Variovorax sp. PBL-E5: one gene and its partner. The protein of the gene in region 2 interacts with the protein of the main gene of each other region in a pairwise test. Links are inferred from orthologs where the notes say so. Each region holds a gene or a part of one and is shown on either strand. Other genes may lie near its edges.

Region 1 (3,308 bases), 360 kb from region 2 along the record:
GTCAAGCGCATCTACCCGGTCTACCTGGCGAGCATCGTCCTTGCGTACATCGTGTTCGTGATGGAGCACGGATCGCATCCCCCCGTGCTGGCGCTGCTGGCCAACGTGCTGTTCCTCAATCAGATCGTCACCGCGACCTCCTTCGTCGGGCCTGCATGGAGCCTCGCGCTCGAGTTCTGGCTCTACAGCCTCACGCCCCTGTTCTTCACGCTGAAGGACTCGACCTTGCGAAAGCTCGTGTTCGTGTCATTCGGCTGCTACGTGGCGTACACCTGCGGACGCACCTTGTTCCATCTGGACTACTATGCCGGCCTCGGATACGGCGCCAATTTGTTGCTGCTGGCGTTCATCTGGCTGGCCGGGCTGCGGCTGGCGAGGAATTTGCAGAACCCAGTGCCGGTCCTGAAAGACATCGCACTTATCTTCACGGTGCATATCCTGCTCGCGGCGGCCATTCAGTTCGGCTGGCGCTGGAAGCACGGCGGGGTGCCCGATTTCTTCACGCACGACATCGTCGACAACCTTCTGCAAGCCTGCACCCTCGCCCTGGTGCTCTGGGCCTTCGTGCGCCTGGCGCGCAGGCCGATCCAGAACGCGCGCGCATCCGCAGTCCTGCGTTTGCTGGGTGATATTTCCTATCCGCTCTACCTGGTTCACATGTCGGTCTACTTCCTGCTCAAGCAGACGGGTCTGCGCTCGCCGATTCTTTTCTATGTCTCGGCGGTCGCGGTGTCGTTCGTCATCTATTGGGTGCTGGACTTCTATTCGCAGCGCCGCCATCTGCGGCCTGCCGCGACTGCAGGAGGCGGCCGTCTGGCGACCGGCGTGCCGCGCGGCGAGAGCTGAGCGGGCATCATCGAACCGAGCAGGTAAAGAAAAACCCGCCGAAGCGGGTCTTTCTGCAGGGGTATCGAACGACGCCTGGGGGCTCTATATGCGGCCCATCACGAGCAACACGATCACGATGACCAGCACCAGACCGAGGCCGCCGCTCGGACCATAACCCCAGCTGCGGCTGTAGCCCCAGCTCGGCAGCGCGCCGACCAGAAGCAGGATCACGATGATCAGCAGGATCAACGACAGGGACATGGAGTTCTCCTAGGGCGGAATGTTTGGAAGAGCCGATGCTCGACGCCTTCCTTCGGCACCCTCGACGGAAGGCGCGCCTTCCCGCGGTCAGGACTCTTCTACCGCGGATGTCAGAGCCGTGCCAGTCGGTCGATGGCCGCCTGCAGCGTTTCGTCCTTCTTGGCAAAGCAGAAGCGAACCACGCGCTGGTCGAATCCATCGCCGTAGAAGGCCGACAGCGGGATGGCCGCGACGCCGATCTCGCTCGTCAGCCACTGACAGAAGTCGGCTTCGCCCAGGTCGCTGACTTCGCTGATGTCGACGCACTGGAAGTAGGTTCCCGCGCTGGGCAGCAGCTTCAGCCGCGTGCTGGCGAGGCCGGCCGCGAACAGATCGCGCTTGTGCTGGTAGAAGGCCGGGAGTTCGAGGTACGGCGCCGGATCGGCCATGTAGCTCGCCAGCGCATGCTGCATCGGCGTGTTGACCGTGAACACGTTGAACTGGTGCACCTTGCGGAATTCCGCCGACAGCGGCGCCGGCGCGGCCACGTAGCCGACTTTCCAGCCCGTCACGTGATAGGTCTTGCCGAAGCTGCTCACGATGAAGCTGCGTGCGGCCAGGTCCGGGAACCGGCTCGCGCTTTCGTGGCGGGCGCCGGCATAGACCATGTGCTCGTACACCTCGTCGCAGATCACCAGCACATCGGTGGGTGCGAGCAGCGACTCGAGCGCGCGCATCTCGGCTTCGGTCCACACCGTGGCGCTCGGGTTGTGCGGCGTGTTGACGATGATCGCGCGCGTGCGCGGCGTGAGGGCGGCCGCGATCTTGTCGAAGTCCGGACGGAAGGTGCCCGGCGTCAGCGGCACGCGCACCACTCTGCCGCCGGCCAGTTCGATGTTGGGCACGTAGCTGTCGTAGCAGGGTTCCAGCACGATCACTTCGTCGCCCGGCCGCACCACGGCCAGGATGGCGGTGATGATCGCCTGCGTGGCGCCGGCGGTGATGGTGATCTCGGTCTGCGGGTCGTAGCCGTGGCCGTAGAGGGTCTCGATCTTCGAGGCGATCGCCTGGCGCAGCGCCGGGATGCCGGGCATCGGCGGGTACTGGTTGTGGCCGGCCGCCATCGCGCGCGTGACGGCTTCGAGCAGCCTCGGATCGCAATCGAAATCCGGGAAACCCTGGCCGAGATTCACCGCATTCTTCTCGGCGGCCAGTGCCGACATCACGGTGAAGATGGTGGTGCCGACCGCAGGCAGCTTGGTCGTGACGGCGGGCGTGCGGGCAAGGGCGGAGCTCACAGTTCGTAGTCCTGGTTGTGACCGGCCAAGGCCTTGGCGATCAGGTTGCGGTCGAGCCGGTCCGACAGCAACTCGGCGAATTTGAAGACGAAGTTGCGCAGGTAGGCGCTGCGCTTGAACGCGACACGCGCGATGTTGACGCCGAACACGTGGCCCATCGGACGCACGACGAGATCGGCATTGGAGTCGTCGCGCACTGCCATCTCGGCCACGATGCCGACGCCGAGGCCGAGCCGCACATAGGTCTTGATCACGTCGGAATCGATGGCTTCGAGCGCGATGCGCGGCGTGAGCTTCTTCTGTGCGAACGCATGGTCGATGCGCGTGCGGCCGGTGAAAGACGGGTGGTAGGTGATGATCGGCTCGTTCGCCAGGTCGTCGAGCGAGATGCGTTCCTTGTCCGCCAGCGCATGGGTCTTGGGCAGCACCAGCACGTGCTGCCACTCGTAGCACGGCATGGTCACGAGCTCGGCGTAGTCGGCCAGCGATTCGGTGGCGATGCCGATCTCCGCGATCTCGTCGATCACCATGCGCGCGACCTGATCGGGCGAGCCTTGGTGCAGGCTCACGTTGACTTTCGGATAGGCCTCGCGCAGCCTGGCCACCGGCACCGGCAGCACGTAGCGCGCCTGCGTGTGCGTGGTGGCGATCGACAGGGTGCCGCTGTCCTGCGCGCTGAACTGCTCGCCGATGCGCTTGAGGTTGCCGACCTCGCGCATGATGAGTTCGATGCTCGCGAGCACGTGCTGGCCCGGTTCGGTCACGCGTTTGAGGCGCTTGCCGTGGCGCGCGAAGATCTCGACACCCAGTTCCTCCTCGAGCTCGATGATGGCCTTGGACACGCCAGGCTGCGAGGTGTGCAGCGCCTTGGCCGCCTCGGTCAGATTGAGGTTGCGCCGCACCGCTTCCTGCACAAACTTGAACTGGTGAAGATTCATAACA
Region 2 (4,319 bases):
GGTGTTCCCCGATGCCGATCTGGTGAGCGGCAATCCGGGCGCGGAGTTCGATGTGCGTCTGGCGCCCGATGGCACCATCGTCGGCACGCCCACGCTGACCAAGTCCAGTGGCCTGCCCGCCTGGGACGAAGCCGCGCTGCGTGCCCTGGAGAAGACGGAGAAGCTGCCGCGCGACATCGACGGCACCGTGCCGCCACGGCTGATCGTCACGCTGAAGCCCAAGCGCTGAAGCAGCGCTTCAGCCGCTATTCGTAGACCACCGCCGCACGCCCCGCATCGGCCTGCGCCATCCAGCTCGCCAGCGCCGCATCGGTCGGAAAGAACTTCGCGCGTTCGCCCAGCTGCAGTTCGACCTGCGCGCCGCCGCGCGCCATCGACAGCCGCACGCCGAGCCCTTGCAGCAGCTCGCCATGCTCGCTCTGTTCGGTGCGCGGCGGAAACTCCTTCACCAGCCGCGCGATGTCCGGCGCCTTGCCGTTGACCGCCACGCGCAGGAACTTGCCGAAGCGGCAGCGCGCCGTCGCCAGGTCCCACACCTGCTGAACCTGGAAGCGCGCCTCGAAGCCGCCGCGGCCAGGCTGCAGCCGGCCGCTCACGATCACCAGTTCGTCGTCCTTCAGCACGTTGCGGTTGGCGTTGAAGAGCGCCTCGTCGGCCGTCGCATCGATCGCGCCCGACTTGTCGTCGAGCTTGAAGATCGCGAGCCGGCCGCGCTGGCCGTTGATGACGCGGAAGTCGCTCACGATGCCCGCGATGACCTGCTGCTCGCGGCTGTCCATGAGCTCGTCGATCTCGCGCTTGCAGAAGCGCCGCACCTCGTGCGCGACCTCATCGAACAGGTGCCCCGACAGGTAGAAGCCGATCGCCGTCTTCTCGTAGGTCAGGCGTTCCTTCACGCCCCAGGGCGTGGCATCGATCAGGTCGGGCTCGGCCGTCGCGCTGCCGTGCTCGCTGTCGCCGAAGATGTCGACCTGTGCCGCATTGGCTTCGGTCGCGCTGGCGAACTCGAAGGCGCGGTCGAGCGAGGCGACCAGCGCGGCGCGGTTCTGCTGCAGCGAATCGAAGGCGCCGGCCTTGATCAGCGCCTCGACCGTGCGCTTGTTGATGCGCTGGCGGTCCACGCGCACGCAGAAATCGAACAGGCTCTGGAACGGACCACCCTCTTCCCGCGCCTTGACGATCGCCTCGACCGCGAGCTGGCCCGTGCCCTTGACCGCGCCGAGGCCGTAGCGGATCACCTTGTCGGTGACCGGCTCGAAGCGATGGTGGCCGCGATTGACATCCGGCGGCTCGAAGGTCATGCCGAAATTCTTCTGCGCGTCCTCGAACAACACCTTCAGCTTGTCGGTGTCGTCCATTTCCACCGTCATGTTGGCGCAGTAGAACTCGGCCGTGTAGTGGACCTTGAGCCAGCCCGTGTGATAGGCCAGGAGCGAATAAGCGGCCGCGTGCGACTTGTTGAAGCCGTAGCCCGCGAACTTCTCCATCAGGTCGAAGATCTCGTCGGCCTTGGGCTGGTCGATGTGGTTCTTGGCCGCACCGGCGCGGAAGATCTCGCGGTGCTCGGCCATCTCCTCGGCCTTCTTCTTGCCCATCGCGCGGCGCAGCAGGTCGGCGCCGCCGAGCGAGTAGCCGCCCAGGATCTGCGCCGTCTGCATCACCTGTTCCTGGTAGACCATGATGCCGTAGGTTTCCGACAGCATCTCCTCCACCAGCGGATGCGGATACTCGACCGGCTCGCGCCCGTGCTTGCGCGCGACGAAGCTCGGGATCAGGTCCATCGGACCCGGGCGGTACAGCGCGTTGAGCGCGATCAGGTCTTCCAGCCGCGTCGGCCGCGCATCCTTGAGCATGCCCTGCATGCCGCGCGATTCGAACTGGAACACCGCCTCGGTCTTGCCTTCGGCAAACAGCTTGTAGGTGGGCGAATCGTCGAGCCGGATGTTCTCGTAGGCGAAGTTCTCCTGGCCCTTGTGGCGCGCGACGATGAAGTCCTTCGCGATCTCGAGGATGGTCAGCGTCGCCAGGCCCAGAAAGTCGAACTTGACGAGCCCGACCGCCTCGACATCGTCCTTGTCGTACTGGCTCACGGCCGAGTCGCTGCCGGGCTGCTGGTAGAGCGGACAGAAGTCGGTGAGCTTGCCCGGCGCGATCAGCACGCCGCCCGCATGCATGCCGATGTTGCGCGTCATGCCTTCGAGCTTCTGCGCCAGCTCGACCAGCATGCGCACTTCCTCTTCCTTCTCGATGCGGGCCGCGAGTTGCGGCTCCATCTCGATCGCGTAATTGTTCTTGTCGCCTTCGGGCTTGGGCGACGGCGGATACTGGATCGTGACCGGCTGGCCGGGCTTGTTCGGAATGAGCTTGCTGATGCCGTCGCAGAACATGTAGCTCATGTCGAGCACGCGGCCGACGTCGCGGATCGCGGCGCGCGCGGCCATGGTGCCGAAGGTCGCGATCTGGCTCACGGCGTCGCGGCCGTACTTGTCCTTGACGTAGTCGATCACGCGGTCGCGGTTGCCCTGGCAGAAGTCGATGTCGAAGTCGGGCATCGAGACGCGCTCGGGATTCAGGAAGCGTTCGAACAGCAGCTTGTATTCGAGCGGATCGAGATCGGTGATCTTGAGCGCATAGGCCACCAGCGAGCCCGCACCCGAGCCGCGGCCCGGGCCGACCGGGCAGCGGTTCTTCTTGGCCCAGTTGATGAAGTCGCCGACGATCAGGAAGTAGCCCGGGAAGCCCATCTTGAGGATGGTGTTGATCTCGAACTCGAGCCGTTCGACGTAGCGAGGCCGCTCGGCATCGCGCTTGGCGGCATCGGGATAGAGATGCGCGAGCCGCTCTTCCAGCCCCTCGAACGAAGCGACGCGGAAATAGGCCTCGATCGGCATGCCGTCGGGCGTCGGGAAGTTCGGCAGCTGCGGCTTGCCGAGCGTCAGCGTGAGGTTGCAGCGGCGCGCGATCTCGACCGTGTTGGCGAGCGCACTCGGCACGTCGGCGAAGAGCTGCGTCATCTCGGCCGACGACTTGAAGTACTGCTCGCGCGTGAACTTGCGCACGCGGCGCGGGTTGCCGAGGATCTCGCCTTCGGAGATGCAGACGCGCGCCTCGTGCGCCTCGTAGTCCTCGGCGGTGGCGAACTGCACCGGGTGCGTGGCGACCACCGGCAGCCCGAGCCGCGCGGCCAGTTGCACGGCCGCGAGCACGTGCGGCTCGTCCTCGGGTCGGCCGGCGCGCTGCAACTCGATGTAGAAGCGATGCGGGAACAGGCCCGCGAGCTGCAGCGCGATCTCCGCCGCGCGTTCGGCCTGGCCTTGCAGCAGTGCCGCGCCCAGCGGTCCGGCCTGCGCGCCCGACAGGGCGATCAGCCCCCCCTGCAGTTCTTCGAGCCAGGCCAGCTTGACCACCGCCTGGGCCTGGCCCCGGCCGACGTTCTGGGTCCAGGCGCGTGCGAGCAGTTCCGACAGATGCAGATAGCCTTCGGTGTTCTGCACCAGCAGCACGATGCGCGTCAACGACGCGATGTCGCTGCCCAGCCCTTCGAGGAAGACCTCGACACCCAGCACGGGCTTGACGCCCTTGCCGCGCGCCTCCTTGTAGAACTTGACCGCGCCGAAGAGGTTGTTGAGGTCGGTGATGGCCAGTGCAGGCTGGCCGTCGGCCGCGGCGGCCTTGACGACTTCGTCGATGCGGTTGGTGCCGTCGACGACGGAGAACTCGGTGTGCAGGCGCAGGTGAACGAACATGGGTCCATTGTAGAAAGCGCCACCCCACGATGTGATGTGGCCATCCCTACAATCGCGCCCCGTGCAAGAGATTTTGAATATCGCCGCCTACAAGTTCGTGCCGATCGACGACGGCGCGGCAGTGCGCGAGACGCTGCGCGCAAGCACCCATGCACTCGGCCTCAAGGGCACCGTGCTGCTCGCGCCCGAGGGCATCAACCTGTTCGTGGCCGGCGCGGCCGATGCCGTGGACGCATTTCTCGATGGCCTGCGCGCCGACGCGCGCTTCGCCGACCTGGAGGCCAAGCGGAGCTGGTCCGAAGCCCAGCCCTTCCGCCGCATGCTGGTCAAGCTGAAACGCGAGATCATCCGCATGGACCATCCCGCGATCCAGCCCGCGGCCGGCCGCGCGCCCGGCATCGATGCGCCGACGCTCAAGCGCTGGCTCGACCAGGGCCATGACGATGCCGGCAAGCCGATCGCGCTGCTCGACACGCGCAACGCCTTCGAGGTCGACCACGGCAGCTTCGACGGCGCCATCGACTGGCGCATCGGCAAGTTCACCGAGTTTCCCAAGGCGCTGCGCGCGCATCG

Evidence for each region.
Region 1: the proteins of dnaE (region 2) and WDLP6_RS12970 interact in binary tests that used the Escherichia coli proteins (3 or more experiments, as listed by UniProt). The link is inferred for Variovorax sp. PBL-E5 from one-to-one orthologs.

The regions. Positions count from the first base shown.
Region 1 is NZ_LR594671.1:2,662,398-2,665,705, forward strand. Bases 284-3,282 are described here. They hold WDLP6_RS12970 (pyridoxal phosphate-dependent aminotransferase), read right to left. Parts: upstream 2,367-3,282; coding sequence 1,200-2,366; downstream 284-1,199. Other genes in these bases: WDLP6_RS12960 (acyltransferase family protein), read left to right, coding at 284-846; WDLP6_RS12965 (DUF3309 family protein), read right to left, coding at 931-1,089; WDLP6_RS12975 (CysB family HTH-type transcriptional regulator), read right to left, coding at 2,363-3,282. In the rest of the region: more of WDLP6_RS12960, read left to right, coding at 1-283; more of WDLP6_RS12975, read right to left, coding at 3,283-3,304. UniProt on the Escherichia coli protein: Shows aminotransferase activity with methionine and histidine as substrates, and to a lesser extent also with phenylalanine.
Region 2 is NZ_LR594671.1:2,298,380-2,302,698, reverse strand. The notes cover bases 46-4,055. They hold dnaE (DNA polymerase III subunit alpha), read right to left. Parts: upstream 3,747-4,055; coding sequence 246-3,746; downstream 46-245. Other genes in these bases: WDLP6_RS11215 (sulfurtransferase), read left to right, coding at 3,808-4,055; tolA (cell envelope integrity protein TolA), read left to right, coding at 46-229. Outside these bases: more of tolA, read left to right, coding at 1-45; more of WDLP6_RS11215, read left to right, coding at 4,056-4,319. UniProt on the Escherichia coli protein: DNA polymerase III is a complex, multichain enzyme responsible for most of the replicative synthesis in bacteria. This DNA polymerase also exhibits 3' to 5' exonuclease activity. The alpha chain is the DNA polymerase catalytic subunit.